Linked DNA regions of Marinagarivorans cellulosilyticus. The protein of the gene in region 1 interacts with the protein of each later gene in a pairwise test. Links are inferred from orthologs where the notes say so. Each region holds a gene or a part of one and is shown in the gene's direction. Other genes may lie near its edges.

Region 1 (16,151 bases):
AGTATAGGTAAGGTTGCGTGACTTGCCTTTGCTGAAATGACCCTCTTTTAATAGCCAATGTTTAAGGAGTTGTGATGGTTTATAAATGTGCCAGTTTATTGTTTGTCGTCGCTTTTATAGGGTGTGCTAAGCAACCAGAGCCAACAGGGGTAATTCCTGCGCACCAGCTAAAGGCACTGGAAAAAGCAAAAGCCGTAGAAGGGCTGATCAAGGATAAGGGAGAACAGCATAAGCAATTGCTAGAGGAGTGAGAGCGTGGCCCAAGTTAATCACGATATGCCGTTTTTTACACAGTTGTTGCAGCAAGTATTTACTCGGCCAGTAAAAATAGTGCATGCGGCGCCGGTTGGCGGCGGTGATATTCACCATTGTTATCAAATTGTATTGGCTGACAATAGCCACTTTTTTATTAAGTGTAACCACGCGCGCTATGCCAACCTCTTAGAGCAAGAGCATTATGCGCTTGCGGCACTGCAGCAGGCCTGCGCCATAAAAGTACCGGAAGTACTCGGTACAGGAGAGTGCGAAGGCTATTGTTACCTGGTATTGGAGTGGCTAGAGCTGAGTACTAGCGGCGATGAAACCGCACTTGGCCGACAGTTAGCGCAAATGCATCAGCATAGTAGTGATCGCTTTGGTTGGGCGGCTGATAATTTTATTGGTCACAATGTACAGCACAATACTTGGTGCGAAAGCTGGGCTACTTTTTGGCGAGAGCAACGCTTGCTGCCGCAATTAGCGATGGCGCTTCAAAGTAGCCATGGGCATGTGCTGTCAAAATATGTGGATGATTTTATTGCTGCCAGCGATGCATTGCTTGATCATCACAACCCAGCACCAGCATTATTACACGGAGATTTATGGGGTGGTAATAAGGCTTATTTGGCTTCGGGGGAACCTGTTATTTTTGACCCCGCTAGTTATTATGGTGACCCAGAAACCGATATCGCGTTCACGCGGCTTTTTGGTGGCTTTGGTGCCGACTTTTATAACTCGTATAACCATGCGCGCAGCTTACTTGCGGGGGCATCAACAAAAGATGCAATAGCCGCGTCGCAAGCCTTGAGCCTGCCTGAACAAGTTGTGCAACGACAGGTGTTATATAATATTTATCACCAGCTTAATCACTTTAATTTATTTGGCGAAGGCTATTTGAGTGATTGCGAACACGCCATATTAAGTGTGATTAAATTTACCCGATAAATTAAATGCTGGCTAGTAAGTTAGGGTAAAGCTTACTGAGCTGTTTTTGGATATATGCGTAACGTTTAAATTGTTTGTGGTCAGACTTTAAGTCGCCAATAGCGCGTAAACAGCGGCGGCATACTTTTTCGTGTTGGTGGGTCGCGCCGTTTTCTTCATCAAATGCCGTAATGGCTTGTACAAGGTTAAGGTTTAGACCAATGTGCTTGGGGTAGCTTGCCAATGCTTGGTTGAACACTTCAATGGCGGCTTCAAAATCTTTTTCGTCGTAGGCATTAATGCCCGATTTTGTGAGTTTTGCCGCTTGCCCTTTACCTTCATCACTAATGGGTTCGCCGGTGATGCCATCGATAATCCGCAGTAGTTTTTTATCTTTAGGGTTACTTGCAGCAACAGAGGTTAAAATGGCACGAGCTTGCTCTTCTTCATCCATAGCGTACAGGGTTCGTGCAAATTCTAAACTGGAATTTACCGATGGCGCGCGCACATTGTTATAAAGTTTTGTGGCTTTATCGGCCATGGTTTTGGCTTTGTCTTTGTTGCCCATGCTAACGGCAAGTTGTGATTCCACCATTAATGCTTGCGCTTCAACTTCTGGCGAGTTGCCATAGCGTTTGCGCGCACGATCTAAAAAGGTATTGGCTTGTTTTATTAATTGCTTGGATTCTGTGCTTTTATCGCCTTTTGTGGTGTCGGCAACTTTGCGGACAAAATTAAAATAGTCTTGGGCTGATTCATGGCAGGAATTATTGCCCCACTTAATTGCGCTTTGATGGGCTTTTAGCGAAACGTCATCATCGTGATTAATGTCGGCAAGTTCGGCAAGTTCTCGGTGACGGGTGACTGACTTGGGCGAAATATGTGTGGCGCGCTCCATCGCTTTTTGGGCGCCGAGCATATCGTTGCGTTTGACGTTTATTTCAGCCAGCATGTCGTGGGCTTCAATGTAGCGCTCGTCTTCTTGCAACACTTCTTCCATTAAGTCTTCGGCGGTTTCGAGGTCGCCAAGCTCAACGAGGGTTTTGCCTAGACCAAGCTTGGCCCAAACCATGGGACGTTTGCCTAAAATACTTTCGTAAAGGGACTTTGCTTCTTTAAGTTCGCGCAGTAAAAAAAGCAGCTGGCCTTTCATTTTAATGCAGTCTTTAGCGTAGCGGCTGCCGCTGGCAATCATTTCGTTGCAGCCTTCGAGCGCTTTGCGGTAGTTGCCGTCGGCAATGGCCTGCTTGATGGAGATGAGTGCTTCGTGGCGAATAATGGCGCGGTTAAGACGCGATTTTAAAGATTGCTCGGTATAAGGCTTGGTGATGTAGTCATCGGGCTGGCATTCGAGGGCGCCTAGTACCATTTCGCGCGATTGCTCGCCGGTTAAAAGTACGAACAGGCTTGTCATTAAAAGCACGCGCAAAAATCGAACTTCCTCTAAGACTTGCTGGCCATCTTTGCCGGTGCCTAGGTTGTAATCGCAAATAACAATATCGTATTTGTTGGTAGAGCAAAGTTTCACCGCTTCGGTGCCGTCGGCGGCGGTATCGACATGCTCGGCGCCATAACTGCGTAACGAGCGCTTTAGTGAGCCGCGAATTTCAGGAAAGTCATCGGCCACTAAGCACTTCTTGTTGGAGAAGATTTTAACGATATCAATCTGTTTGACGTCGTCTGGGGATATTTGTCCAAGGTCGAGTGTATGTGCTTTCATGTGCGCGCCTTACGTATTACAACACGCGTGCCTTAGGGGCACGCCCGCCGCGTGACTGAATAAATTAATCCTTATAGCTTCAGTCTAGACGCATTTAGCATGATTGCCGCTGGCGCGCGCATTTACGCGCCAAGCGTTTAAATCGCAGGTATCAGTGGTGGTTGCGGCGCAATAGCGGCGCCGGCATTGTTAGCTTTTACTGGACAAACTCTTGACGAACACTTTGGATTTGCGCTGGTAGTTGTAAAGTGCTGCGCGCTCGACAGGCAAGCTGCTGGTGAGTGTTTCAACAAACCCCTGCTCGATAAACCAATGCGCTGTTTGTGTGGTGAGTACAAACAGTTTTTTAATCTCAAGCTTTAGGGCTTGGCGCTCGATATGGGTGAGTAGCTTGGCGGCTTTGCCATCGCGGCGATAGTCTGGGTGCACAGCCATGCAGGCAAGCTCGCCAGACTCTTGGTCGCTAAAGGGGTATAACGCGGCACACGCAATGACCACGCCGTCTTTCTCCATGACGGTAAAGCAATGGATTTCGCGCTCTAGAAGTTCGCGCGAGCGCTTAACCAAAATGCCCTCGTGCTCTAGCGGTGCAATCAAATTGAGTATGCCCATCACATCATCAATGCGTGCGCGGCGAATGGTTTCGTAGCTGTCGCGGTAGACCATTGTGCCGGAGCCGTCGCGGGTAAATAGCTCTTTGAGTAAGGCGCCGTCTTCGTTTGAGGAGATGACGTGTGCTCTTGAAATACCACCATCGCAAGCTTTGTGGCAGGCCTTCAACGAAAAATAAGTGTTGTTTGAATTGCTTGCCGCTTTTTGGCGTAATAAGAACTTTTCACTTTTTAGCAGCGTAAGTTCTCTATAGATTTGGTCGTTTTCATCACGAATAGGGCCGTCGTCGTTTAGGGCAATAAGCTTGTCGGCTTTTAGTTCTAGGGCGGTGTGAACAGCAACATCGGCGAAATTAAGGTTAAAGATTTCCCCTGTGGCGGAATAGCCCAGCGGCGAAAGCAACACAATGCCACCGTCGGCAAGAATCCTTTGAATGCCTTGGGTATCGACGCTTCGGACTTTACCTGTGTGCTGAAGATCCACCCCGTCAATAACGCCCAGCGGCTTGGCGGTGACAAAGTTGCCGCCGCGCACTTTGATTTTGGCTCCGTACATGGGGGAGTCTGGCAGCCCATGCGAGAAACTGGCCTCTAGTTGCAGGCGTGTAGCACCAATAGTTTCGAGCACTTTTGGCATATCTTCTTTGCGGGTCACGCGAAGGCCGTGATGCATTAACGAGGTCTCGTCATGCTCCGATAGTTTGCTATCGATTTGCGAACGCGCACCATGCACGATCACTAACTTTATACCGAGGCTATCAAGCAGGGCGATATCAGCAATGACGTTGCCAAGGTTGGGTTGGCTAATGCAGTCGCCTGGCAACATCAATACAAAAGTCTTGCCTCTGTGCGCATGAATGTAAGGTGCTGAATGACGGAACCACTGAATATCTTGCGGGCTGGTTTCTGGCACGAAAAATCTCCGCTAAAACTGAAAAAAAGTTCAGTATACGCCCAACTGTAATCAGGAGGGGAGCGTTATAACTAACGGCATGCGTAATTGTTGAATTAAGAGTCAGATAGTCTTAGCGGGAAGGGAGGCTGGGCTAAGCTAAAAGAATGAAGAGGTTTCTTTTTTATGGCAAATCATACACCTACGCACGAAGCAATAAGTGGAGCCAGTGTGATCGATAGCGATAAGCAGCATTTTTCGTCGACTCTTGTGCGCATATTGGAGCAAGTAGAAACGCTTCGCGGTAACTCTTTTATTGAGCGCATAACGCCGTTGCTGGCAGAAACGATTCAGGCTGATTACACCTTTGTGGGGTTGGTGGACGCAAGCTTTACACGCGCCGATTCCCTTTGTTTGTGCGAGGGGACGCGCATTATCGATAACATTCAATACGCTTTATTGGGTACGCCCTGTCAAGGCGTGGTAGAGCAAAATTTATGTATTCATACGTCGGGGGTTTGCGATGCCTTCCCCGAGGACAATATGTTGGCCGAGCTAGGGGTGCAGGGCTACATAGGTGCCCCGCTATTTGCCCCTGATGGCGGTGTTTTTGGGTTAATTGTTGCGCTATTTAAAAAGCCCATCGCACACCCAGAGCCCGTACAAACGCTTTTCTCGGTGTTTTCTGGCCGTATAGCCGCCGAAATTGTGGGTGCGCAGGCCCAGCGTTCCTTAGAGGCCGAGCTTGAAAAAAGTAAAAAGTTACAAGAGCAGTACCAGCTACTGGCAAGGCAGGAGCGTGACGCCCGGCATCGTGCGCAAAAGGCCAACCGAGTAAAAAGTGCTTTTGTTGCCAATATGAGTCACGAAGTTAAGACGCCAATGAATGCCATGCTGGCCTTTTGTCAGATGCTATTAAAATCGGAGCTGAATCAAAGCCAGCGCTTACAAGTGCAAAGCATGCTCGATGCTGGCCAGCAACTTATGACAATGCTTAACGATGTGCTTGAGCTTTCCCGCTTAGAAGACGGCATTGTTGAGCTGCCCGAGCAAGATGTTCTGAGCCATCAACTACTTGACGATGTTGTCGAACAGGCGGCCAGCCAGCTGCAACAAAAGCCCATTAAGTTTGGTTACAGCATTGCCCCTACGGTGCCCCCAAAGTTGCTAATGGCGGAGCATCATGTGCAAAAGGTGGTTGTTAATTTATTGAGCAACGCACTTAAATTTACGCAAAAGGGTGAAATACACGTACAGATGGATTTTACGCTAGGCGAGCAAGATGTTGGTTCGCTAACGATTACTGTAGCCGATACGGGCGTGGGGATTGATCAGCAATTCATTGGTGATATTTTTGAACCCTTCACCCAGCAAAATGTATCGAACACCCGCGCTTATGGAGGTGCGGGCTTGGGCTTGCATTTGGCCTATCGCTTGGTGAAAACAATGGGCGGCACCATTGATGTAGAAAGCGTTTTAGGTCAAGGAAGTGTATTTACTTTGAGTCTGCCGGTTGTGTTATCAGATGCTCCAGCGGCCAGGGCTTCGAATGTAGAAGCTGCTATAGGGCTGGTGTCGCTGCAGGGCGATGCGCTAATTACCGAAAACGCATTGCGCTTTTTGGGTGTGGCGATTCACCGTATTGATAACCGAGTTCCGCTATCTCTGCAGTTGGGGCAAACCCCAATAGCCGGCTTGGTTATAGATGCTAGCTGTGATTTGGCTGAATCTGGCCAGCTGGCGCATTGGTTAGCAGAAGCTGGCAGCGAAAAGTTACCTGTTGCAGTGGTGGCTTCAAAAGACGTTGTGCATATAGCGTCAGTCCGCGAGCAGTTGGTAAACGTTACTTGTGTGCAAGCGCCTGTACTTATGCACGAATGGTTGGATGTGGTGGAAGGTCTTGCTGGAAAATCCAATGCATCGCAGTCGGTCAACGGCAAAGCTGGCGAGCGTATTTTATTGGTAGAGGACAATCGCCTTAATCAGGAAATTGCTTTGTGCATACTTGAGGATGCTGGTTACCGCGTGGATGTGGCGAACAACGGCCAAGAGGCTGTAGACACAATGGAGTCCAGCCCCGATGTTTACCAGCTAGTGTTAATGGATATACAAATGCCGGTAATGGATGGCTTGGAGGCAACGCGGATAATTCGCGGGCGCTTGCGTAGTCATGTGCCGATAGTGGCTGTGACGGCGGGCATCGCGGTTCAAGATCGTCAGCAATGCGATGAGGTTGGTATGGATGATTTTATCCCTAAGCCCATTGATGAAGACTTTGTGCTACAAAAGGTTCGCTACTACATGTCGGGTGCTCATCAAACCCAGTGATTTTCAATTGCATTGTGCCTTGTGGTTAAAGTGTACCTTGTGATTAAACCGTACCTTGTGTGTAAACGGTACCTCGTGATTAATTATACCTTGTGATTAAAGTGTCATAGTTATCGGTTACGGTCTCGAGGTTCTAAGCTTTGGTGCTTTTTCACGTTATGGCTTTTTCTCTTGCTCGTTATCAGGCTCCTCTTTTTACCCTTTGGCGTAAGCTCAGTGGCGCTGGCTCAACTTTAAAGCTTTTGCTCGCCCCCCTTGCTCGCTTACAGGTTAATGCGTTTTGGCGTCAGTCGACGGTGGTAAAGCCCGCACCGGTTGCGCTTTGCAGTATGTTGCCTGTGGCGCGAGTGGATGAACGCTATGTTTCTTTTTCTATTGATATTTCAGTGCTGGCTGGTGGCCAATGGTGGGAGGGTAGCCATAAAGTTATCGGTGGTTTGGGTGGGCAAAAGGTTTTACCTTTTCAGCTGGTCGGAACAAAGCTAGACAACCTAACGCGAGCGCTAGGGCCGGCATACTTAAGAATAGGTGGTTCAGAGGCCGATAAAATCCACTACTTTCGTGCGCCTCAGGATGAGCCCGGTGCGCTGGTGTTAACCCATCAAATATGGGATCGTCTGCACGATTTTATCGCGCGACACGACCTTAAATTGTCGTTTACCTTTAAGTACGGTTTGTTTAAGCGCAAGGAGCATGGCGGCTGGTGCCCAAACGAGGTGTTGGATTTATTGGTCTACAGCAACCGCAAGGGCTACCACATTCATGTGTGTGAATTGGGCAATGAGCTCAATGCCTACTGGGCTTTTCATGGGCTATCGTCTCAGCCGCGCGCTAGTAAATTGGCTGATGATTATCTGACTTTTAGCACAGAGGTAAAGCACCTACTTCCCGATGCCAAAATTATCGGCCCTGGCAGCGCCTTTTGGCCCCGTTTAGGGGAGACCATCAAGCCCTTTTCGAATATTTCGCACAAGTTTTTGCAATTGTGCCAAGCCAGCGGTATGAAGTTGGATATTGTGGATTGGCATTATTACCCCTTCCAAAGCCGGCGATCGCCAGTGCGTACGCGGCGCGCCACCCAAAGCAGTATGTTGCGCCCCAAAGCGTTAAACGAATATAAGCAATACTGCTTGCAGCTTAAAAAAATGCGGGACGCCTTTTTCCCAAATGCGCAGTTGTGGACAGGGGAAACAGGCTCCGCTCAGTGTGGTGGGGAGCCTAGGCTATCAGACCGTTTTGCCTCGTGCTTTTGGTGGGCAGATCAGTTAGGTTTGGGCGCGCGCCATGGGCAAGAGGTGATGATTCGGCAAAGCCTTGTAGGTGGAGATTATGGCTTGCTCAGCCGCACAGGACTTAAGCCCAGGCCAGATTACTGGTTGACTTGGCTGTGGCAGCAGCTAATGGGGGTGGATGTGTTTGATGTGGCTAGCCCGCATGCGCAGCTGCGCAGTTATTGCCATAGCGCAAAGCGGGGCAATGGACGCACCTTACTGCTAATTAATTTGTCGGGCAAAGCCTGCAAAGTCGATATGACGGGAGAGTTCTCGTTTGGGCAGGTGGTGGCTCAGTACACAGTTACCGCGAAAAAGCTCACCAGTAAAAAAGTGCGCATCAACGGTAAAAAAGCACGCTTGGAAGAGGGTCGAGTGCCTGCTTTGTCGTCATTCCCTGTTGCGCCCCTAAGCCATTATTTACCTGCGCACGCTATTGCTTTTTGGTGTTTGCGTTAACAGGTATTTGCCGCTTATCTAAGTCATGCCCTGTGCCATAATACGCGCCTAACGATATAGGAGGCGGTGTGAGCTCACGGCTATCAGTAACTATTAATCTTGGTGCGATCGCGGATAATTGGCGGCAACTACAGCATCGGTTGGGCGCAAACCGCGAGTGCGGTGCTGTGGTTAAGGCCAATGCTTACGGTTTGGGTATGGCGGAGGTGGCCGGCTGCCTAGCTGCTGCTGGCTGCCGTACTTTTTTTGTGGCGAATGTCAGCGAGGGGGCGTTCTTACGCAGCTGTTTACAAAGCTACTCGCGCGTGTGCATTTATGTGCTGCAGGGGGTTGAAGCCGGCAGCGAGCAGGAGTGCTTGGATTTTCGCCTTCGGCCCGTGCTTATCTCTGAAGCTATGGTGCGCAGGTGGGCAAGCTTCACCAAAGAACATGCGGGCGAGCCTTGTGCCGTAAAGCTGAATACCGGCATGAATCGCTTGGGGGTGGATGTTGGTTCGTTACCGGCATTATTGGAGGCATTCCCTGCGTTTTGGGGGCAGCAGGTGGGGTTGCTGCTTAGTCATCTAGCTTGTGCTGACGAGCCCCATCACCCCTTGAATGCTCAGCAGTTGGCTAGCTTTGAGCAAGCGTTAGCGCGGGTGCGCAAGGTTAATGCGCAAATTAAAGCATCGCTGGCGAATTCCTCGGGCATATTTTTAGGTGAGCGCTACTGCTTCGATGTGGCGCGCCCAGGCGCTGCTTTGTACGGCTTGAACCCTACCCCCGAAGCAAAAAACCCCATGCGCAGCACGGTACGGCTTGCGCTACCAATATTGCAAACGCGTAATGTCAGTGGCGAAAACTATGTGGGCTATGGTGCCGAGGCCTGTGTAAGTGGCCCTCGCCGGTTAGCCGTTGTTGCTGGTGGTTATGCTGATGGCATTTTTCGGGCGGCATTCCCTAAAATGGTTGGGCGTTTGAATGGCGTAAGAGTCCCCTTGGTCGGGCGCGTTTCTATGGACACATTAACCTTTGATATAACGGAGGTTGAGGGCGATGTCGAGAACGGTCAAATTGAAATTCTAGGCGACTACATATCTGCCGATGCCCAAGGCGCGGCTGCCGGCACGATTGGCTATGAAGTGTTAACGCGTTTGGGCGATAGGCTGCGACGCGCCTACCTTAGTGGTGCGGAATAATGGCTGGCCTACCCTGGGGGTTGTTAACGTTGTTGGCCGACGGGCAAAGCCATTCGGGTGAGCTTTTAGGGCAGCACTTGGGGGTGAGTCGCGCAGCCATTTGGAAAATGATTCAACAGCTAGAGGCGGCGGGCTTGGCGGTGGAGTCGGTTAAGGGGCAGGGCTACCGCATACCTGCAGGGCTTGATTTGCTCTGCGCGGATTTGATTCAACAATATATGTCAGAGGCCGGGCGAGTGATTCTTTCTCGGCTGGATGTGCTACCGCAAACAGCTTCGACAAATACGACTATTGCCGGCCCAGGTTATCCTTGTGGTGCGGCAGTATTAGCCGAGCAGCAAACCGCCGGACGAGGGCGGCGAGGGCGTGTTTGGGTGAGCCCGCTGGCTGCCAATATTTATTTATCCGTTCGGTGGCATTTTACTCAGGGTATTGCCTGTCTTGAGGGGTTGAGCCTTGCGGTAGGCGTTGTGCTTGCTGATGCCTTGGCGGCGCTTGGTGTGCCGGATGTTGAGCTTAAATGGCCTAACGATCTCTGGGTGGATGGTAAAAAGCTTGGTGGTGTGTTGGTTGAGATTGGTGGCGACGTAAATGGTGATTGCCATGCGGTAATCGGTGTTGGTTTGAATGTGGCAATGCCGGTTGGGGGTGGGGCTGATATTGATCAGGCTTGGGTTGACCTTGCCGGTTTGGGGTATCGAGCCGGGCGCAATCCGCTGGCTGCAGCGCTTATCGAACAGTTATTGCTGATGCTGGCGAGTTATCAAGACAAAGGCTTCGGCGCTTATCGTGAGGCGTGGTTGTTGCGTAATGCCTTGGCGGGCAAGCTGGTATTCACCACTGGCGCGCAATTGGTTCAAGGTACTGTTGTGGGCTTAACCGAGGGCGGCGGTCTTATCGTGCAAACCGACGAGGGAGAGCAGGTTTTAAATGGTGGCGAGGTTTCTGTGAAGGTGAGTGCGTGATTGTTGATGTCGATATTGGCAATACTAATGCGAAGTGGCGCTGCCAAGGTGACAGTCGAATTTATGTGCAGTCAACCCGCTCATTACCCCAAGCGTGGCAATATAGTGGCGCAGCTATTACGCGGGTGCGAGTGGCGTGTGTGGCTGGCGCCGATGTACTGCAGTGTTTTGCCGCTGCGGTGCGTGAGCGTTGGGGGATAGATATCGAGCTGGCTCGCGTGCAGCGTAACTATGCCGGTTTAGCGGTGTGTTACGAGGATGTGAGCCGCTTGGGGGTGGATCGTTGGTTAGCAATGCTGGCTGCTTTTAAATCGGTGGGTGATGAGTTCGTGGCGGTGAGCGCGGGTAGTGCTCTGACGGCTGATTGGGTGGCCCAAGATGGACAGCATTTAGGAGGCTTTATTGCGCCAGGGCGCGAGCGTATGCTGGCATCGCTGTATGGCGATGTGGCAAATGTATTGCTTACCCCGCGGGTGCCGGGGGAATTACTTGATATTGCACTTGGCCAATCGACAGAAACTTGTGTTGATGGGGGCGTTGCGGTTTTGTTGCGGGGCTTTATAAATCATGTCGCATCACGCTGCCTTGGGGCGCGGATTATCTTAGCCGGTGGGGATGCTCAGGCTATGCTAACCATGTGTGCGCAAGAGCACAAATTTAGAGTGTCTCTTGTGAGTAATCCCGTTCTAGACGGGTTGGCGATTGCATTACCCTGATATAGCGATAGAGTGCTTTTAAGAGGGGCAATAAGGTTAGGTGTTGGCGTGAGGTGGGTCTTTTTATCCCTCGTATTAATGAATGCGATTTTTTTTTCGTGGCGTTACTTTGCGCCACCCTCTGCAGAGGCTTTGCCCAGCCCGCAGAAAAAACCTTCAGCAGTACCGAGCTTGCCTAAGCCCGTTGTCGATAACTCCCCTTCAATTACTTTATTAGAAGAGCTGGACTCCTCGAGGGAGATTTCAAGCCCCTCTGGGCTGGCCTTTGATGAGGTAACGCATAGTGGTGATGTTTGCTATTGGGCGGGCCCATTAGCTGATGATGCTGATCGCGATGTACTACTGCGGCGCCTTAAGGGTTTAAATATAGTGGCATCGGAGCGCGTGACGCGAGCGACGGGCGATCTGCGTTATTGGGTTTATTTGCCGCCGTTAGGCTCGAAAGAGGAGGCGAAAGCCCAGTTAGCCGCCCTGCAAAGTAAAGGCATTGATAGCTACCTCATTCATAAGGGTGAGCGCAAAAATGGCATATCGTTAGGATTGTTTAGCCGGCTAGAGCTTGCGGAAAACCGAGAAGCAGAAGTTAGGTCTGCCGGTTGGGAGGCGACAATGGATACGTATACGCGCAGCGTCAATCAGCGCTGGATAACGGCGAGCAAAGAACAGTTGGATGCCGTTGGTGAAGGCATTTTGCCCAGAATGCTCAAAAATAAATCTGACGTGACAATAATAGAAAAAAAATGTGAATTGCCTGTTGCTTCTCATAACAACATTCACTAGAATCCCGCCTCCACATTGAGAGGCAGCTCTTAATGTGTTGCGAAGGCCAAAGCATTTGATGTTTTGGGTAGGAATGCTGGCGTAGCTCAGTTGGTAGAGCAGCTGACTTGTAATCAGCCGGTCGGGGGTTCGACTCCTCTCGCCAGCTCCATTTTCGCAGGCCGTTACTGGCTAATGTCAGTAAGGTGCTTAAGCTTGCTGTTAAGCAATTATTGCTTGGTAAGTATAAGTGCAGGGGTTCCCGAGTGGCCAAAGGGATCAGACTGTAAATCTGACGCGCAAGCTTCGGTGGTTCGAATCCACCCCCCTGCACCATTAAGCTAGCTTAGCTTGCGGCCAGATGGCCAGTGTAGCGCCTAGGTTACAAATTGCTTTGAGCGCGCGGTGGGCCCTAATTGTGCGGGCATAGTTCAGTGGTAGAACGTCAGCCTTCCAAGCTGAATATGCGGGTTCGATTCCCGCTGCCCGCTCCATACTACTTAGTGTGAACAAAGGCTCATATAGCTCAGTTGGTAGAGCACACCCTTGGTAAGGGTGAGGTCAGCGGTTCAAATCCGCTTATGAGCTCCACTTTTTCTTATAAAGGTCAGCAGAGTTAAAGGCTCGCTGGCCTTTGTGATATTCAGGCTTATGATATCGAGCACTGAATTCACACCCTCATCACAGAATACGCTCTAGTGATGAGTGATACAGGCCAGTAGTTCAATTGGTAGAGCGTCGGTCTCCAAAACCGAAAGTTGGGGGTTCGAGTCCCTCCTGGCCTGCCACTATTTGCACGAATGCGTGCGGCGCGAAAGGTTGAAATGCAAGTTTCAACCTTTCTGTGTATTACGCACTTTCGTAGGAAGAGAGAAACCATGAGTACAAATGCAGAGTCTCCACAATATAAGCTAGACGGCCTTAAATGGTTGGTTGTTATCGCTATTATTGCTGCTGGCACGGTGGGTAATTCTTATTACGCCGATCAGTTCGCGATTTTGTATCGTGTGCTGGCAATGGTTGTTTTGGGTTTGGCCGCCGCGTTCGTCGCTTTGCAAACAGCCAAGGGTGCTGCATTTTGGGAACTGTTGAAGTCAGCCCAAATCGAAATGCGCAAGGTGGTTTGGCCAACTAAGCCAGAAACTAACCAAACGACGTTAATGGTTTTAGTGGTTGTGTTCGTGATGGCTATTCTCCTGTGGGGGCTTGATGCTCTATTCGGAAAAATCGCCTCTTTTATTATTGGTTAACTACGGACATTTCTCCCCATGGCAAAGCGTTGGTATGTGGTACACGCCTATTCAGGTTACGAAAAGAAAGTTGCAACTGCACTGAAAGAGCGTATTGAGCTTGAAGGTATGCAGGAGCATTTTGGTGATGTCCTTGTTCCCACTGAAGAAGTGGTTGAAATGCGGGATGGCCAAAAACGTAAGTCTGAGCGTAAGTTTTTCCCCGGCTACGTTTTAGTTCAAATGGAGCTAAACGACGAAGCTTGGCACTTGGTTAAAGAGACTCCGCGCGTTATGGGGTTTATTGGCGGCAAGGCAGATAAGCCTGCGCCTATTACGGAAAAAGAAGCGAATTTAATTCTTCAGCGCGTTGATGACTCTGTTGATAAGCCTAAGCCCAAAACGCTGTTTGAGCCGGGTGAAATGGTCCGCGTAACTGATGGTCCGTTCAATGACTTTAACGGTGTTGTTGAAGAAGTGAATTACGAAAAAAGCCGCTTACGCGTTGCGGTGCTTATTTTTGGTCGCTCGACTCCTGTTGAATTGGAGTTTGGGCAGGTCGAGAAAAGCTGATTTAAAAGCTGAATTTTTATGACTCTCACTACCTTTTGGGTAGTGGGGGTTTTTGTGTCTCTGGGCATTGCGTTTTTTTTGCGTAATAAAAGCCCACAAACGGGGAGCCAATGACGTTAAGTTTTACTTAATTGAGGCGTTTAACCCATAACTAGAGGAAGTTGAAAATGGCAAAGAAGATTAGTGCCTATATTAAACTGCAAGTTGGCGCAGGTAAGGCAAACCCAAGTCCACCAGTTGGTCCTGCTTTGGGTCAGCACGGTGTAAATATCATGGAATTCTGTAAAGCGTTTAACGCACAGACCCAAGATATTGAAGCTGGCGCTCCAGTACCTGTTGTTATCACTGTGTACAGTGATAAGAGCTTCACTTTTGCGATGAAAACTCCACCAGCATCTTTCTTGTTGAAGAAAGCAGCTGGCATCACCAGCGGCAGCAGCAACCCTAATACTAAGAAAGTGGGTACTGTAACGCGTGCGCAGTTGGAAGAAATTGCTACAACTAAAGCGCCGGACTTGACTGCTGCCGATATGGACGCAGCGGTTCGTACTATCGCGGGCTCTGCTCGTGCCATGGGTTTGGATGTTGAAGGGGTTTAATAATGGCTAAGTTATCTAAGCGCCAACGCGCTATCAACGAAAAAATTGATTCAACTAAGCAGTACGGTATCGACGAAGCTGTTGCTTTGTTAAAAGAATTGTCTGCAGTTAAATTTCCTGAAACCGTAGAAGCGGCAATTAACTTGGGTATTGACCCACGTAAATCTGACCAATCTGTTCGTGGCGCGACAACTTTGCCGCACGGTACTGGTAAAGAAGTGCGTGTTGCAGTGTTTACTTCCGGTGCTAACGCAGACGCAGCTAAAGAAGCTGGCGCTGAATTTGTTGGTATGGACGAGTTAGCAGCAGAAATCAAAGGCGGCATGATGGACTTTGATGTTGTTATCGCCGACCCTGCGGCTATGCGTGTTGTTGGTCAATTAGGTCAAGTATTAGGTCCTCGTGGTCTTATGCCAAACCCTAAAACCGGTACCGTAACACCTGATGTTGCAACAGCTGTTAAGAATGCTAAAGCAGGTCAAGTACGTTTCCGTGCTGACAAAGGCGGCATCATTCACGGTGGCATCGGTAAATTGAGCTTCGATGCAAACGCATTAAAAGAAAACTTAGAAGCGTTATTGGTTGACTTGAAAAAGTTAAAGCCAGCTTCTGCGAAAGGCGTTTACGTGAAGAAAATCTCTTTGAGCACGACAATGGGCCCAGGTTTAACCTTGGATGCCTCGTCTCTCGAAGCGTAACTCTTTATAGCGCTTTAGCGTAGCGCCCTCGGGCGCAAAAAACTTTGGGGTCTAGCCTTTAGGCTAGGTCGTCAAAGACCGTAGGTGAAGTTAGTGGTAGCAGAATTAAGGCAAGATGCAAATCTTAGTCTACAATCTTGTGTGTCATTAACCTCTTAATTGAGCAAAGCAAAGCCTACGCAGATGGTGGACCCTGTTCAGAATTCTGAACCTGTTGTCGCCGACATAGGGTTCAAATGGCAACATTTGAGCTGGTACAAAACGATGGGGTCATTCCCGTCATTAACCAGGAGAAATCCCGTGGCATTAGGGCTTAAAGACAAACAAGCGATTGTTGCTGAAGTCTCAGAGGCTGCCAAGAGCGCTCTTTCTGCAGTAGTAGCCGATTCACGTGGCGTTACTGTTAGTCAGATGACGGCTCTACGAAAAGAGGCTCGTGAACATGGCGTATGGTTACGCGTAGTTCGCAACACCTTGGCTCGTCGCGCGGTTGAAGGCACTGACTACGAGTGTCTCGTTGAGAGCTTCGTAGGTCCAACTATTATTGCATTTTCTAGCGAGCACCCAGGTGCTGGCGCGCGTATCTTGCGTGACTTCGCTAAGACAAATGAAAAGTTGGAATTAAAAGCTGCCTCCTTTGAGGGTGCATTAGTTGATATCAATTTGTTGGCATCTTTACCGACATACGACGAAGCTATTGCGAAACTCATGAGCGTTATGAAAGAAGCAGCCGCTGGCAAGTTGGTACGTACTCTTGCAGCACTTCGCGATCAAAAAGAACAAGAAGCCGCTTAATTTATTATCTTAATCGATTTGAATTACCGAGTTTTTTAAAAAATTATCCGAGCTTAAAGCTCACGTAAGAATAGGACTTGAAAAATGTCTATCTCACAAGAAGATATCTTAAACGCCATTGCTGAAATGTCTGTTAAAGACGTTGTTGAATTAGTTACTGCAATGGAAGAAAAATT
Region 2 (16,127 bases), 3.0 Mb from region 1 along the record:
GGGCAACCCCCGTAAACTACTGACTAGCGCATTTAACGCTGGGGCATCAGCCTGTATTTTCTTGCGGCCGTTATTCTGAGCCCATAACGCCGCTTCCTCACGAATTAAATTAAGAATTTCTTCTTCGTTAGGTACCGCTAAAGGTATTTTTACCGCCAAACGAGCCAATTCAGCCGGTAAATTCAATTCGTGGCTGAGTAAAATAATTTTGTGGGCAGGGATTTTATTAAACAAAATATCTTTGATTAGACGAATATTTTTAGGATCATCTAAAAACGCATGGCTATCGCACAAAACATAAATGCCCTGTGTTGTTTGACGCTTAATTTCGCTAAGGGCATCGCTCAGTTCAAACGACTTATTTTCGCTCTCACTCATTAAACTAAGGCCCGCCCTTTGAATGCCGTCAGTCACTGTCCATTTGAATAAAGGTGCCGGATCTGACTTCAAAAACGATATCAGTAATTCGATAGCCCGGGGCTCATCAAAAGTCTCGACAACCAATAAAGAGGCCGTCCCGTGCAAAAGTAACTGTAAATCTTGACTATCCATCGGTTAAACTCCGATACAGCAATAGGTGGAAATCGTGAATTATGCAAAAAAATCATCAAGCCCAAGCATCACTGCGCAATTTATCCTGCCTCGATAACGCCGTGAGCCAATGCGATACCGTATTAAAAACGCTGCTTGGTCAAAAAACAAACAGCCAGCGCCCAAATCCGGCACAGAAAATACCAGAGCCGACCCTAAATGCCGCAGAGAAAATACATAGCGCAGGCTTAATGCGCGTCAATCATACTGGCGAAGTTTGCGCTCAAGCGCTGTACCAAGGGCAAGCACTCACAGCAAAGCTACCCAGCGTAAAAGAAGACATGAAAATGGCAGCTATCGAAGAGGAAGACCATCTCGCCTGGTGCCAAGAGCGCCTCAACGAGCTTGGCGCCACTACTAGCCGGTTCAATGCGCTTTGGTACAGTTTATCTTTTAGCTTGGGCGCAGGGGCCGGCTTAGTCAGCGATAAACTCAGCCTAGGGTTTGTTGCAGCCACAGAGCAACAAGTTTGCAAACACCTAGACAATCACCTTAAAGCGTTACCCCGCAGCGATGATAAATCCAGAGCAATTATTACTCAAATGCGACAAGACGAAGCCGAACATGCGGAAATGGCACTAACGGCAGGAGGCGTTAAATTCCCAGCACCGGTTAAAGCCGCAATGAGTCAAGTCGCCAAAGTAATGACAAGCCTGTCTTATCGCTGTTAAGGCTCAAACTCCACAACTTCAAAGTCATGACTCAAGGCAACACCAGCAGCTTCTAGCATAATGGATGCAGAGCAATACTTCGTCGCAGACAAGTTCACCGCACGCTCAACTTGCGAGGGCTTAAGCGCTTGGCCAGTAACAACAAAGTGCAAATGAATTTTAGTAAACGGCGAAGGCGTACCCTCTGCTCGCTCAGCGCTGAGCTCTACACGACAATCAGTGACCTTTTGACGCGATTTTTTCAAGATAGAAACAATGTCGAAGGAGGCGCAGCCGCCCAAGCCCATCAAGATCATTTCCATTGGCCGCACGGCCAAATTTCGCCCGCCGTGATCAGGGGGGCCGTCCATCAATACTGTGTGCCCACTGCCGGACTCCGCGAGAAACATCGCGCCATCAACCCATTTAACCGTAGCTTGCATAGAAATAACTCCAAACGCTTAATATTCAACCGCCCCAAGGCGAAAGGCGTGCAAGACTACCACAGAGCCTTTTAAATTTGCGTAAAAAACTGTGTGGTCTATAACAAAATGGACACCCCTGCGATAGCCAACCTATACTCTAATAAGCATAATACTGCGCGCAGCAATTCACCCATTGCAAACAGGGTCTATAATTTCAATTGAGCTGCAATTCGGTTTACGCAAAGGTGTTTTACGAGTAGGGTTACTTACCCGGTTAGATTTTCTCTTTTAATACGTTGTAATATAGGAGAACGGTGCTTACTCACCTTGTTTAGCTGCTAATGAGCTTTGTCTTGTAAAACATTCACAGACACCGATTACTTAATGAGGAAAGTCGTTTTGGTTGCCATCCCACATACGCCACATATAAATAACCTCGAGGGGTTTCTTGCGCACTGCCATCGTCGTCGTTACCCAGCGAAAAGTACTTTAATTTACGCTGGCGACAATAGTGATTCGCTGTATTACATTATTAAAGGTTCGGTTACTGTCCTTATTGAAGACGACGAAGGCCGCGAAATGATTGTTGCCTACCTCAATGATGGCGACTTTTTTGGTGAAATGGGGTTGTTCGACGACAAAGACCCCCGCAGCGCTTGGGTTCGCGCTAAGACCGAATGCGAAATAGCCGAAATTAGCTATGCAAAATTTATGGAGCTAAGCCAAACCAGCCCCGAGTATTTCTTTTCGCTAAGTGCTCAAATGGCCCACCGCTTGCGCGCCACCACACGAAAAGTGGGCGACCTCGCCTTTTTGGATGTGACCGGTCGGGTAGCCCGCACACTGCTGGATCTTTGCAAAGAACCCGACGCGATGACTCACCCTGACGGCATGCAAATTAAAATCACTCGCCAAGAAATAGGCCGTATTGTTGGCTGCTCTCGCGAAATGGTTGGCCGAGTACTAAAAACCTTGGAGCTTCAGGGTTTAGTCTCGGTAAAAGGGAAAACGATGGTCGTCTACGGTACCCGTTAGAACTAAATCATCAGTCATAAAAAAAGCCCCCTCGGCATACACCTAGGGGGCTTTTTTATTGCCTCATTGTTAAACCACCGCCTCGCGAAACAGCTCAGCAAGCTTTTCACCAGGGTCTGGCGCGCGCATAAATGACTCCCCCACAAGAAAGCCATAAATATCTTTGGCCCGCATAGCCGCAACATCAGCAGCAGTAAAGATGCCACTTTCAGTAATAACATGCCGCCCTTTTGGCACCATATCCAACAACTCGAATGTTGTATCGAGTGACACGTCAAATGTGTGCAGGTTCCGGTTATTAATGCCGACCAAGGGATTATCCAGCATCAATGCCTGCTCCATCTCTGCCGCATTATGCACTTCTATCAGCACATCCAGCCCTAACGCTATAGCCTGTTGATGCAGATCGTTAAGCTGTTGCTGCTCTAGCGCGGCCACAATTAAAAGCACACAATCCGCGCCCAAGGCGCGAGATTGGGTAATCTGGTAACTATCGACCATGAAGTCTTTACGTATTACTGGCAACGCAACCGCGTCACGGGCCTGCTGCATAAATGCATTACTGCCCTGAAAGAAGTCTTTGTCCGTCAACACTGACAAACAAGCGGCGCCGCCTTTGGCATAGCTTAGTGCCAAGGCTTCGGGGTTAAAATCTTCGCGGATAACGCCCTTGCTCGGCGAAGCTTTTTTAATCTCTGCAATAACGGCATTTTGTTTATTTTCAATACGCTGAATTAATGCATTGGCGAAGCCCCGCGCGGGCGGCTGAGCATCGGCAACGGCCAATAACGCAGCCTCGGATCGAGCCAACTTAGCCTCAGATACCTCTTCATGTTTACGCGCAATAATTTTTTTTAGTATTGTTGGTGTATCAGTCACTAACTTAGGCCTCTTCGAAACACGCGGTCATTTCGACCAATTCTTTTAATTTTTCGCCCGCCAACCCCGTTGCCAAAGTATCTTGCGCTAGCGCTACACCTTCTGAGTAAGAATCAGCAACACCCGCCACATACAAAGCCGCACCGGCATTAATCGCCACCATATCACTCGCTTTTTGAATGCGCTCACCGCCGGCATTACCGAGCACGCCGCGCACAAGCTCTAACGACTCTTGCGCATCTTTAACGGTTAAACCATCAAGGTTTTGGGGTTCAATGCCAGATGCCCCTGGGTAAATTTCATATTCACTCACAACACCTTCTTTTAGCTCAGCTACATGCGTGTTCACCGCTAAAGAAATCTCGTCCAAACCATCGTCAGCGCTAACAACCATCACATGCTCGCTACCTAGGGCCTGCAGTACCTCAGCCAAGGGCCGGCAGAGTGTTTTATCAAATACACCAAGCACTTGGCGCTTGGCGCCAGCGGGGTTAGTTAAAGGACCTAACACGTTAAAAATAGTGCGCAAACCTAGCTCTTTACGCGGGCCAATAGCGTGCTTCATTGCGCTGTGATGCGCTGGGGCAAACATAAAGCCAACACCAATACTCTCGACACACTTTGATACCTGCTCGGCATCGATATTTAAATTAACGCCCGCCGCCTCGAGTAAATCAGCACTGCCCGTGGAGCTCGTAATTGAACGATTGCCGTGCTTCGCAACATAACCGCCAGCTGCGGCCACGACAAAGGCTGCAGCGGTAGACACATTAAATAGCCCTGCACCATCGCCCCCAGTTCCGCAGGTATCTACAATAATTGGGACATTAACATTAACAGGGGCGGCTAATCGGCGCATAACCTGCGCCGCACCGGTAATCTCTTCAACGGTTTCGCCCTTCATCGTTAGCGCAACTAAGAAGCCGCCGATTTGTGCTTGGGTCGCCTCACCCGTCATGATCTGTGTCATCACTGCGCTCATGGCTTCGCGACTTAAAGACTGCCCTGCCATTAACTGGGCTATTGCTACTTTGATATCCATCATGGTCTAAACCAAATTGTGAAAAGTTAAAAAGTTTTTAAGGAGCGCGTGACCGTGCTCACTCAATACGGATTCTGGGTGAAACTGGACCCCGTAAACAGGGAGTTCTCGATGCGATAAGGCCATAATATCTGGCGCTGAGCAAGCATCAACCCAAGCGTCAACCCTTAAAGACTCTGGCAAAGTCACCGACTCAACAACCAACGAATGATAGCGAGTAACAAGGAAACTCGAGGGTAAGCCTTTAAATAACGCGCCCCCTTCGTGGCGAATTAACGAGGTTTTACCGTGCATTACCTTATCAGCGCGAACAACCTTAGCACCAAAAGCCTGAGCAATTGCCTGATGCCCCAAACAAACCCCCAACACGGGAACTTGCAAAGAAAAGTGCTCAATTGCCTTAAGCGTAATGCCTGCATCGTTCGGCGTACAAGGCCCTGGCGAAATCACAAGGCCCGCAGGCTTTAGCGCTTCAAGTTCAGTTAACGATGCAGCGTCATTCTTAACAACTAGCGGCGACGCCCCTAGCTCCTCAAGATAGCGAACAACGTTATAAGTAAACGAGTCGTAATTATCAATAACCAGCAAACGCTTGCGCATGCTACCTGCTCTTAAAAAAGCGGTATTGTACGCCAGCTTAGACGCCGCCGAAACTCAAGCGGCTAAAGCCTGAAGGTGCTGCGTCCCAGGGTGGCGCTCAATCTGCCGGTAAGCGCTTTTTAGCGCAGGCTTTAAATACTTCTTTACATGCTTAGCCACAAAGCGCCGATCTATGTTTTGCAGATAACAAAATAGCGCCAATGCATAGACGCACTCGCTCTCAGATAAGCTCGCCAGCCGATTTGCCCGAGGGTTATAGCATTTAGCACAACTCCCCCTAAAGCTATAAGCTGAGTTTGCCACCATGACCCCGAAGCCCATAAAAACAGCCAAAACTTCAGCCGCCTGTAAAAAATACTCTTGCCCACCAGGTGGCGTAAGCTGGCTTTGCCAAAGCATATGCTGCGCAACACCATGCCCCATTGTCGCTACCAGGTCTTGAGGTTTTGCCACTTGGTCTGGCGTATAAGTCATTAGCAACTCTAATGGCCCGCTCGCTGGCACCAGCGTTTGAACATCGTCATCGCCACGCACCGCGGGGTTCAAACCCAGCAACGGGGGTTGCATCGCTACAAATTGCGAAGGCGGCACCAAGCGCCAGGGCCACCCTTGCAGGCCACCATAACCCACCACTTGGCCAAAAACATATTGCGCCATACCGTCGATACTTTCGACTTTCTTGGGGAAAAAATCGTTGGTCGGCAGAACTAAAGGCGTAGACTCCCTAAAACGCTTTACATCAAAATTCTGCATCGCCCAACTAAAACACTCGGCGAGCCAATCGGCTGTTTCATCCGAAACGGCTGCGCGCGATAACCATTGCCACATATTCTTATCCAAAACACGCCAGCGAAATCGCTAGCGGCACATTTTAGGCGTACAGCAAATACGCCTACGCATTCAATTAAAAGGTATAGCTCACACCAACAGATACCATAGAAACATCTTCAAACTCACCGACGTTAAAATATTCGTACTCAAGGCGAGCATCTATATCAAGCAAACCCACCATAACGCCAATACCATAAGCTAAATCGTAACCGTCGTCTTCACCCTTAACGTTCTCGATAGAGGCTTCACTTTGCCACATAAAACCGCCAACCTTGCCGAACACGCTAGCCGGCCCAAGGCTCAAGTGCAGCAGGCCAAAACCACTGAAACCATCGACTTCAACGTAAGTACCGCTATTGCCATCGATTCGACCAAAGTCGATATAAGCAGCCTCGACGGCGGCTAACGAAAAACGGTAGCCACCAAATATTTTCATTCCTGTGTCGCTATCACTAAGGTCGACCTCTTTCGGGTCAAAGCTGATGCTCCCGCTTGGCTCGTTATACTCAATAGACGACTGGCCAGCCCCAACACCAATATAAGCGCCCGCAGATGCCGAGGTTGAAGCCGCAAAAATGACCACCCCTGCAAAATATTTAACTATCCCCATGGGATCTCCTGATTAATAGGTTCAACAACCACGCCATGAAAACGTGCATTTATACATGAAGCAAACTAGTGTTTAAGGGTATACCACTACCTACAGCAGGTGCCTTATGTCGAACATCAACGACCGCCGATTACTTCAGCGCACTAACCTCGCGCTTTATTTAAAAGTGCTAAACGCCGATAGCGAACAACTGCTTGGCAATATTATAGATATTAACGTGTGTGGCTTTTTACTACTAACAAAGCAAACATTGCAACCACAAACCGTTTTTAATGTAAAAATCGAGCTTCCTGAAGAATTTGCACCAGAAACCTTCGCACGCTGCACAGCCATTATTCGACGGGCCGATGCCAGCATCAACCCCAGCTTTTATGAAGCCGGCTTTGAAATTACCGACATTACACCCCAAGCGCGCGATCAAATAGAACAGCTGGAGCAAGCGCTGCTGCTTAAATTTGGCCCAGAATAAAAACATGGGGCGCAAGCGCTGCCCTCACTGCAGCCATTCGCGCTTTGGCAGGGTATGATAACGCTTTATTCCACTATGATTTACCCTAATGCGCGCAGCCAACACCACCGATATCCCCTTAAGCTTGTATGTCCACATCCCTTGGTGTGTTAAAAAGTGTCCATATTGCGATTTCAACTCACATGTATCGCAATCGCCCATTCCAGAGCAGCAATACACAGAGCACCTAACTGCAGACCTTACAGAAGAGGCCAAGTATGGCTCTGGCCGGCGACTATCGTCGATATTTTTTGGCGGCGGAACCCCCAGCCTTTTCAGCCCACAAGCTATCGGCAGAATTATTCATGCCGCGCAAGAATCCCTAGGCTTTACCGCTGACATTGAAATCACGCTTGAAGCCAACCCCGGCACCACTGAATACACTGATTTTGGCGCTTTACGTGATGCCGGCGTTAATCGGCTCTCGATTGGCATACAAACATTCAATACCCAGCACCTCAAAGCCCTTGGCCGTATACACTCAGAGGAAGAAGCCATAAACGCTTTCCGCAAAGCTCGCGATGCAGGCTTTAATAACATCAACATCGATTTAATGCACGGGCTTCCCAACCAAAGCCAAGCCCAGGCAATGCTGGATTTAACCACTGCGATAGAACTCCAACCCGAGCATATTTCTTGGTATCAACTCACCATCGAACCCAACACCATTTTTTATAACGCTCCTCCTGCGCTACCTAATGAAGACACACTTTCCGACATTCAAGACCAAGGGGAAGTTTTATTAGCCGAACATGGCTACCAACAGTACGAGGTTTCGGCTTACGCCAAAAACAATCAGCATGCCAAACACAACATGAATTATTGGCAATTTGGCGACTACCTCGGTATTGGCGCTGGCGCCCACGGTAAAGTAACCACTTCCGACGGCCACATAGAACGCTACCGAAAAACCCGCTTGCCTGCGGATTATCTCAATGCTGAAAAAGCCAAAACCGTAGGGCGCAGTGTAGTACCGGCACAAAGGCTGCCGCTTGAGTTCATGATGAACGCTCTACGCCTACCACAGGGTATCCAATCACAACTGTTTGAACAACGCACAGGCTTACCGCTAGCTACCGTAATGCCACAGCTTCAACAATTGCAAACAGAAGGCCTTATTGAAGCCGGGGAGCACATCCGCCCTACCACACTTGGTTTTCGCTTTTTAAATACGGTTTTAAGTCGCTTTAACGAAGAAGCCTAAGCCTCAAAGGACCACCAAACATAAGCACTGCTACACTCTAAACTAGAGTGCGCCGGCGTATACCGCGCTGGCAAATATTAACAGGCAGGGCTTCGGGATCGTGACGTTACTTCAAACGTACCAACACCAACCTCTCGCACGCAAGCTCGCCATATTGGTGCTGCTGTGCGGTATCAGCATAGCTGCACTATCCCTTACCATAAGAACGCTAGCAGACTACTCTGCGCTGCGAACCCAACTGTTCGAGCGAATGGATGCAACGATAGAGCAAGAAAGCCAAGCACTCATTGACGCCATTCACCACAACGAGCCACAAGCACTGCAACAAACGCTCGACAAACTGGCAGCAACACCACCGCTATCTCAACTGCAAATATCTTGGCAAACGCACTCAAGCAAACCAGTCTTCACCAGCCAAAAAACACCGGCTGCACGGGTGAGTAGCCGCCTTTATCGCTTCAACATACCCAACAAGGCCGCCACAATTGTAACGCTTAGCGCTCACTACAGTGCCGAACAGCTCTACAGCCGTTTATGGCACAACCTTAGCCGTAACTTGCTTCTTGAGATTTTCAGTATCATTGCCATCGCTGGCACATTGTTTTGGCTGGTAGGCCAACAAATTGTGCGGCCACTCGAAATCATCGCTCGGCATGCGCGCAATATGAATCTCGATAAAATTCAAAACCCCCTATTCGATATTCAACGACTGCGAACCCGAGATGAACTCAGCGAAGTTTGCCAAGCCCTCGAGCACCTCCGCCTTTCTGTCCTCAAAGAGTTAGAGCAACGGCAAGCCATAGAACTTGCATTGATGATGGAAAAAGAAGAAAAGTTAATTTCGCGTAAACAGCAATTAGATGCCGAAGCTGCCAATCGCGCCAAAAGCCAATTTATTGCCACCATGAGCCACGAGATCAGAACCCCCATGAATGGCATTATCGGTATGACAGAGCTTTTACGAAGCACGCCGTTGCTCAGCAGCCAAATCAATCAAGTGGATATCATTAACCGCTCAGGCGAATCCCTGCTCGCAATTATTAACGATATTTTAGATTATTCGAAAATCGAAGCCGGAAAAATGGTGTTAGAAGAACACCCTCTTGCATTAGATACGGTTATTGGCGATTGCCTAGCCCTATTCCACGCCTCGGGTAAATACTCGAACCTAAAGCTATACAGCTGCATTCACGACGACGTACCCAACCACTTTATCGGCGATGCAACTCGGCTACGGCAAATATTGGTTAACCTTATAGGCAATGCCTGCAAATTTACGCCTGAAGGCTCGGTTGCTATCGATGTCGAAATTAGCGCGCCGGCGCCTGAACACCCCATGCTTCGCTTTAGCGTGAGTGATACCGGTATTGGTATCAAGTCAGAAACAGCTTCAACATTATTTGAAGCCTTCAGCCAAGCCGACTCATCCACTACGCGGGAATATGGCGGCACAGGTCTTGGCTTAGCCATATCAAAACAACTCGCCCACCTAATGGGCGGCGATATCGGCGCAACGAGCCAAGAAGGCAACGGGTCGACATTTTGGTTTACCGTACAATTAGCAATAGACACAGCGCAGAACACGGCACACCAACAGCAAAATAAATTACCCGAAATTTTTGTAGCCTGTACCGATAGCGCGGTTATGCGCATAGCACAACAAGTGGCTCACAAAGTACATCCGTTAGATAAAAGCCTGCCCACCCAACGAGCACAGCACCTTGCGCACCCAATCTTATGGGATGGTTCAGAAGGACATCAAAATGACATTACCACTATTGTTACCAACCAAAACGTAAAACTATACATCCCCGCCAACCAAACCAGGGCTATAGAGCAATGGCAAAAAAAGGCCGATGTTTGCCCCATCAGCACACCGCTTTCGGTACAAAGCCTGCTAAATGCCATTCGCCAACCCCCATCAAAAAACGAAGCCTCCATGCACTCGCTGAAACCAGATATACAGCTTTCACACTTATCAGCACTGGTTGCCGAAGATAATATTGTGAATCAAATGGTGATAGAGGGCATGCTGAACAAACTGGGGATTAACTGCGTATTATGTGAAAATGGTCAAGTGGCTTTAAAGCGACTACTCACCGAAAAGCAGATATTCAACATCGTATTGATGGATTGCGAAATGCCGATTATGGATGGCTTTGAAGCCACCCGCCGTATACGTGAGTGGGAGGTGAACAATCAAGCTTCACCGCACATTATTATTGCTCTTACCGCCCACACCGAGGCAGAGCATCGCCAGCGGGTTTCAGATAGTGGCATGGATCTTTACTTAAGCAAGCCACTAACACTCGCAAGGCTACAAGAAACACTAAGCCAATTAACACCCAGGCGGCAAATCGCACAACTGTCACATAATGGCACCTATAATGCTAAGCCATAACTGCAAACACTAGCGTTGCCCATATCAGGCTCAAACGATATAAGTAAATGCGATAAAACGTGCAATTAACAGGTAAGCAAGATACCCCAATGACGAACTCCGACCTACCCACCGAAAAATCAACGCCCACACAAGAAGATACGCCCAACTTTGACCAACACGAATACTATATAAACCGAGAATTAAGCAACCTACAATTCAACCAACGCGTTTTAGCGCAAGCATTAGTTGAGACGCATCCGATACTTGAGCGGTTAAAATACTTGCTTATTTCGGCATCCAACATGGATGAGTTTTTTGAAATACGTGTTGCCGGTTTAATGCAGCGCATACTCTTTGAGCGAGAAGTCATCGGCCCTGATGGAATGCAAACGGCGGAGCTTCTTAATCGCATTAGTCAAACGGTGCACACCTTAGTTGACGAGCAATATCGCATCCTTAACGAGGTGATCATTCCGGCGCTGCATGACGAAGGCATCCGCTTTTTGCGCCGCAGCCAATGGACAAGCGAACAAGAGTGCTGGATAGAAGATTACGTTAACCGCGAAATTTTGCCGCTGGTCAGCCCCATAGGCCTCGACCCTGCGCACCCATTCCCGCGCTTAGTTAATAAAAGCTTGAACTTTATTGTCGACCTAGAAGGTAAAGATGCCTTTGGTCGCGAGCTAGGGCTGGCGATACTCCCAGCCCCACGCTCACTTCCACGCATGATCTCACTGCCAGATAACATCAGCGAAAGCGGACATGACTTTGTTTTCCTCTCATCCATGATTCACGCGCACGCAGACAAACTATTCCCCGGCATGAAAGTGAACGGCTGCTATCAATTCCGTATCACCCGCAATGCTGACTTAGACGTTGATGTGGAGGGCGTTGCAGACCTAGCCATCACCTTAAAGGGCGAACTTCATTCTCGCCGCTTTGGCACTGCCGTTAGACTTGAAGTGGCCGATAACTGCCCAACCGAGCTCACTGATATATTGCTCCGAGAAGTCGGTTTAACTGAAGAGCACTTATACCGCGTTAATGGTCCAGTTAACCTGAAACGCCTCATGCGCCTGCCCTCGATTATTGGTCGAGCAGACCTTCTCTTTCCTCCTTTTACTCCTAGCATCCCAAAAGGCCTCTCTCGTAAAGATAATATTTTTGACGCCATATCAAAACGCAGCTTCCTATTGCTGCACCCGTTTCAGTCGTTTTCCCCTGTTATTCAACTTTTGCGGCAAGCCGCAAAAGATCCAGCGGTGGCAGCGATCAAGCAAACGCTATATAGAACAGGCAATGAATCGGCCGTTGTGCATGCACTACTAGAAGCCGCGCGCAATGGTAAGGAAGTCACCGTTATTGTTGAACTTCGCGCTCGCTTTGACGAGGAAGAAAACTTAGAACTGGCCAGCCGACTGCAAGAAGCCGGCGCCGTTGTGGTTTACGGCGTGGTCGATTACAAGACCCATGCAAAAATGATCTTGATTGTCCGGCGTGAAAACGGCGAGCTAAAACGCTATTGCCACTTAGGTACCGGCAACTATCACAGCGGCAATGCTCGCCTTTATACCGATTACTCGTACCTAAGTGCAGAGCCGGAACTTTGCGAGGATGTGCACAAAGTCTTTCAGCAATTAACAGGCATGGGCAAAACCGAGCGCATGAATAAAATCATTTATGCGCCATTCACCCTAAAAAGACAATTGATCAAGATGATCGACAATGAAGCCAAAGCTGTGCAAGAAGGCAAACCTGCGCACATTATACTTAAGTGCAATGGCCTAACTGAGCCAAAGGTGATTCAAGCGCTGTACAAAGCCTCCCGCGCAGGCGTGACCATAGACCTAATTATTCGAGGCATGTGCTCGTTGCGCACAGGTATTGCTGGGGTCAGTGAGAACATTCGCGTCTTTTCTGTAATCGGGCGATTCCTAGAGCATACTCGCGTGTATTACTTTGCGAACGCCAAAAGTCGAGTTTACTGTGCCAGCGCCGATTTAATGGAGCGCAACCTTAACCGCCGTGTTGAAACTTGCTTCCCCATCGAAGACGACAGCATGGTCGAGCGGGTGCTTAACGAACTAAAGCTTTACATTAATGACGGAGAACAACGGTGGCAGCTTCAGCCAGACGGGAACTATTTGCTTGAACAGCAACCTAACACCCCGTCAGCACAATCAGAGCTACTAAAACAGCTTTCTGGACTTGGAAAATTGTAATTAGCCCTTATTTAAACGACGTGACCCTATTCGATCTTGCTCGGGCGTTTGCACGAGCACCGATTTAAACGTAGAATTTGCCGTCATTTCGTATTACATTCCGTACAAATAATACGTACTGTTCGGCCCGATTAACCCTGAAAAGAACTTACTGCCAAAATTAAGGTTGTCAGCCACTATACGACTCCTTATGATTGCGCGGGTTTGTACACATATTCTCGGAGATAAAACTATGAGCGATGCAATCGTTACCCTAAGCGATGCCAACTTTGAAGAAGAAGTTAAACAAGCAGAAGGTCCTGTACTGGTTGACTTCTGGGCACCTTGGTGCGGCCCCTGTAAAATGATCGCTCCAGTACTTGAAGAGCTTGCAGGCGAGTACGCAGGCCAAATTAAAATTGGAAAAATGGATGTAGACGCGAATAAAGAAACCTCCGCCAAGCTAGGTATTCGCGGCATTCCAACACTAACCATCTTTAAAAACGGCAATGCCGAGAGCACCAAAGTTGGTGCCCTTTCTAAGGCGCAACTAAAAGCCTTTATTGATGCTGCAATCTAAATTATTGTTGAGGCCTGCATAAGCGGGCCTTTTCTTTTTTGCACACTACGCAAATTACCGCTATACTGAAGTTCATTGAGATTAAGCCATCTCGCTATGTCTGCCAATCCTAGGCGTCTCGCATACCACCTCTGAAGACAATCCTTTTTGATTATTCATCAGTAGCTGCGTGATAGATCTCACACGAAACTTCAATTTCTCAAATAAAAATACCCACTTCTTATTAACCCTACGTTTGTGCTGCCCCAAAACAGAGTCTATGTTTAAGGCATCAACGAACCCTACGATAAAAACCACATATCATGCCGCAATCTTGCAATACACCACCTAGCGATCAAACTGAAAAAAAAGCCACTACCTCTGAGACTCAAGCTCAAGCTCCAGCGAAACCGCAGAGACAGCGCCACCAAGGTCGCCCCAAACAAGCCCCACAAAAGAAAGGCGAGCCAGGCGTTCAAATGAGCCTGACCGACCTAAAGAAAAAATCCATTGAAGAATTAATCGAGATGGCCGCCGCTTTAGGCATGGAAAGTTTGGCGCGCTCACGCAAGCAGGATGTCATCTTTAACTTACTAAAGCGCCACGCTAAAAGCGGCGAAGACATTTACGGCGACGGGGTGCTTGAGATACTGCAAGACGGCTTTGGTTTTTTACGATCTGCAGGATCCTCTTACTTGGCAGGCCCGGACGACATTTATGTCTCACCCAGCCAAATTCGACGCTTCAACTTGCGTACCGGCGATACCATTTCGGGCAAAATACGCCCCCCAAAAGATGGCGAACGCTACTTTGCACTATTAAAAGTTAACGAAATCAATTTCGACAAACCCGAAAACTCTCGCAACAAAATTCTTTTCGAAAACTTAACGCCACTTTTCCCGCAAGACCGAATGGTCCTAGAAGTTGGCAACGGCTCAACTGAAGATTTAACTGGCCGCATTATCGATTTAGTATCGCCAATTGGGAAGGGTCAGCGCGGCCTAATTGTCGCCCCCCCTAAAGCGGGCAAAACAATCATGATGCAAAACATAGCGCAGGCAATTACCCGCAACAATCCAGAGTGTCATCTTATTGTGCTGCTCATTGATGAGCGTCCCGAAGAAGTTACCGAGATGCAGCGCTCTGTGCGCGGCGAAGTGGTAGCCTCAACCTTTGACGAGCCGCCAGCACGACACGTACAAGTTGCAGATATGGTTATCGAGCGCGCAAAGCGCCTTGTTGAACATAAAAAAGATGTCGTAATCCTTCTGGACTCCGTCACACGACTAGCACGTGCGTATAACACCGTTATTCCATCATCAGGCAAAGTACTAACCGGCGGTGTCGATGCTCACGCCCTCGAAAAGCCCAAGCGCTTTTTTGGCGCCGCGCGAAACATCGAAGAAGGTGGCAGCCTTTCAATTGTTGCAACCGCACTGATCGATACCGGCTCAAAAATGGATGAAGTGATCTACGAAGAATTTAAAGGCACCGGCAACATGGAGCTGCACTTAGATCGAAAAATGGCAGAACGACGCATCTACCCAGCCATTAATATTCGACGCTCCGGAACACGCCGCGAAGATCTTCTAATGAGCGAAGGCGAATTATCAAGAATGTGGATTCTCAGAAAAATCCTCAATGACATGGAAGATATTGCAGCAACAGAATTCCTTGCCGACAAATTAAAAGCGCACAAAACTAACGACGAATTCTTCCTATCCATGAAGAGTAAATAATTATTTTTGTACGCAATTGGCCGCACCAGCGGCAATTTTAACCAAACACCAAGGGCCTAATAGGCCCTTTTCTGTTTTTAACCACAAAGAGATTTCCATGACCTGCAATGATCTACGTGACTTCATAGCATTGCTTGAAGAAAAAAATCTGCTCAAGCGAATTACACACACGGTTGACCCGCACTTAGAAATGACAGAAATTTGCGATAGAACCTTAAGAGCCGGAGGTCCCGCACTCCTCTTTGAAAACCCAACAGGCCACACCATTCCTGTTCTTGCAAACTTATTTGGCACCCCAGAACGCGTTGCTTTAGGCATGGGACAAACAGATGTTAAAGCACTTAAAGAAGTTGGCGAATTATTAGCTTTTTTAAAAGAGCCAGAACCACCCAAAGGCCTTAAGGATGCGTGGCAAAAATTACCGCTATTCAAGCAAGCCTTAAACATGGGACCCAAGCTGATTAGCCAGCCCAGCTGTCAGGAAGTTACTCTTTCTAATGAAGACGTGGATTTGCACGACCTCCCCATTCAAACATGCTGGCCTGGGGATGCAGGGCCATTAGTTACTTGGCCACTAGTCATAACGCGAGGCCCCGATAAAGAACGACAAAACCTCGGCATTTACAGAATGCAACTTATCGCTAAAAACAAACTGATTATGCGCTGGCTCAGCCACCGCGGCGGCGCACTCGATTTTAGAGAGTGGCAACAAAAGCACCCAGGAGAACACTTCCCTGTCAGCATTGCGCTGGGAGCCGACCCCGCGACTATTTTAGGCGCCGTTACGCCAGTGCCAGACACACTTAGCGAATACGCTTTTGCAGGGCTTCTTCGCGGCAGTAAAACACGAGTAGCCAAAAGTATAAGTAA

What was found.
Region 2: the proteins of nusG (region 1) and rho interact in binary tests that used the Escherichia coli proteins (3 or more experiments, as listed by UniProt). The link is inferred for Marinagarivorans cellulosilyticus from one-to-one orthologs.

The regions. Positions count from the first base shown.
Region 1 is NZ_AP023086.1:434,661-450,811, forward strand. What follows is about bases 12,213-15,116. They hold nusG (transcription termination/antitermination protein NusG), read left to right. Parts: upstream 12,213-13,349; coding sequence 13,350-13,883; downstream 13,884-15,116. Other genes in these bases: secE (preprotein translocase subunit SecE), read left to right, coding at 12,960-13,331; rplK (50S ribosomal protein L11), read left to right, coding at 14,051-14,482; rplA (50S ribosomal protein L1), read left to right, coding at 14,485-15,116. Also shown: MARGE09_RS01590 (hypothetical protein), read left to right, coding at 75-251; MARGE09_RS01595 (fructosamine kinase family protein), read left to right, coding at 256-1,203; MARGE09_RS01600 (tetratricopeptide repeat-containing response regulator), read right to left, coding at 1,205-2,902; argA (amino-acid N-acetyltransferase), read right to left, coding at 3,092-4,426; MARGE09_RS01610 (ATP-binding protein), read left to right, coding at 4,592-6,733; MARGE09_RS01615 (glycosyl hydrolase family 79 N-terminal domain-containing protein), read left to right, coding at 6,892-8,463; alr (alanine racemase), read left to right, coding at 8,532-9,641; MARGE09_RS01625 (biotin--[acetyl-CoA-carboxylase] ligase), read left to right, coding at 9,641-10,606; MARGE09_RS01630 (type III pantothenate kinase), read left to right, coding at 10,603-11,322; MARGE09_RS01635 (SPOR domain-containing protein), read left to right, coding at 11,371-12,102; more of rplA, read left to right, coding at 15,117-15,180; rplJ (50S ribosomal protein L10), read left to right, coding at 15,481-15,975; rplL (50S ribosomal protein L7/L12), read left to right, coding at 16,060-16,151. UniProt on the Escherichia coli protein: Part of the processive rRNA transcription and antitermination complex (rrnTAC). The complex forms an RNA-chaperone ring around the RNA exit tunnel of RNA polymerase (RNAP).
Region 2 is NZ_AP023086.1:3,460,446-3,476,572, reverse strand. Bases 13,248-16,127 are described here. They hold rho (transcription termination factor Rho), read left to right. Parts: upstream 13,248-13,997; coding sequence 13,998-15,257; downstream 15,258-16,127. Other genes in these bases: ubiD (4-hydroxy-3-polyprenylbenzoate decarboxylase), read left to right, coding at 15,355-16,127; trxA (thioredoxin TrxA), read left to right, coding at 13,248-13,539. In the rest of the region: MARGE09_RS13995 (AAA family ATPase), read right to left, coding at 1-552; coq7 (2-polyprenyl-3-methyl-6-methoxy-1,4-benzoquinone monooxygenase), read left to right, coding at 594-1,262; MARGE09_RS13985 (OsmC family protein), read right to left, coding at 1,259-1,684; cAMP-activated global transcriptional regulator CRP, read left to right, coding at 2,066-2,701; indole-3-glycerol phosphate synthase TrpC, read right to left, coding at 2,771-3,580; trpD (anthranilate phosphoribosyltransferase), read right to left, coding at 3,585-4,622; MARGE09_RS13965 (anthranilate synthase component II), read right to left, coding at 4,629-5,222; MARGE09_RS13960 (hypothetical protein), read right to left, coding at 5,277-6,050; MARGE09_RS13955 (outer membrane beta-barrel protein), read right to left, coding at 6,127-6,663; MARGE09_RS13950 (PilZ domain-containing protein), read left to right, coding at 6,770-7,132; radical SAM family heme chaperone HemW, read left to right, coding at 7,221-8,375; MARGE09_RS13940 (ATP-binding protein), read left to right, coding at 8,476-10,776; ppk1 (polyphosphate kinase 1), read left to right, coding at 10,866-12,980; more of trxA, read left to right, coding at 13,213-13,247. UniProt on the Escherichia coli protein: Facilitates transcription termination by a mechanism that involves Rho binding to the nascent RNA, activation of Rho's RNA-dependent ATPase activity, and release of the mRNA from the DNA template.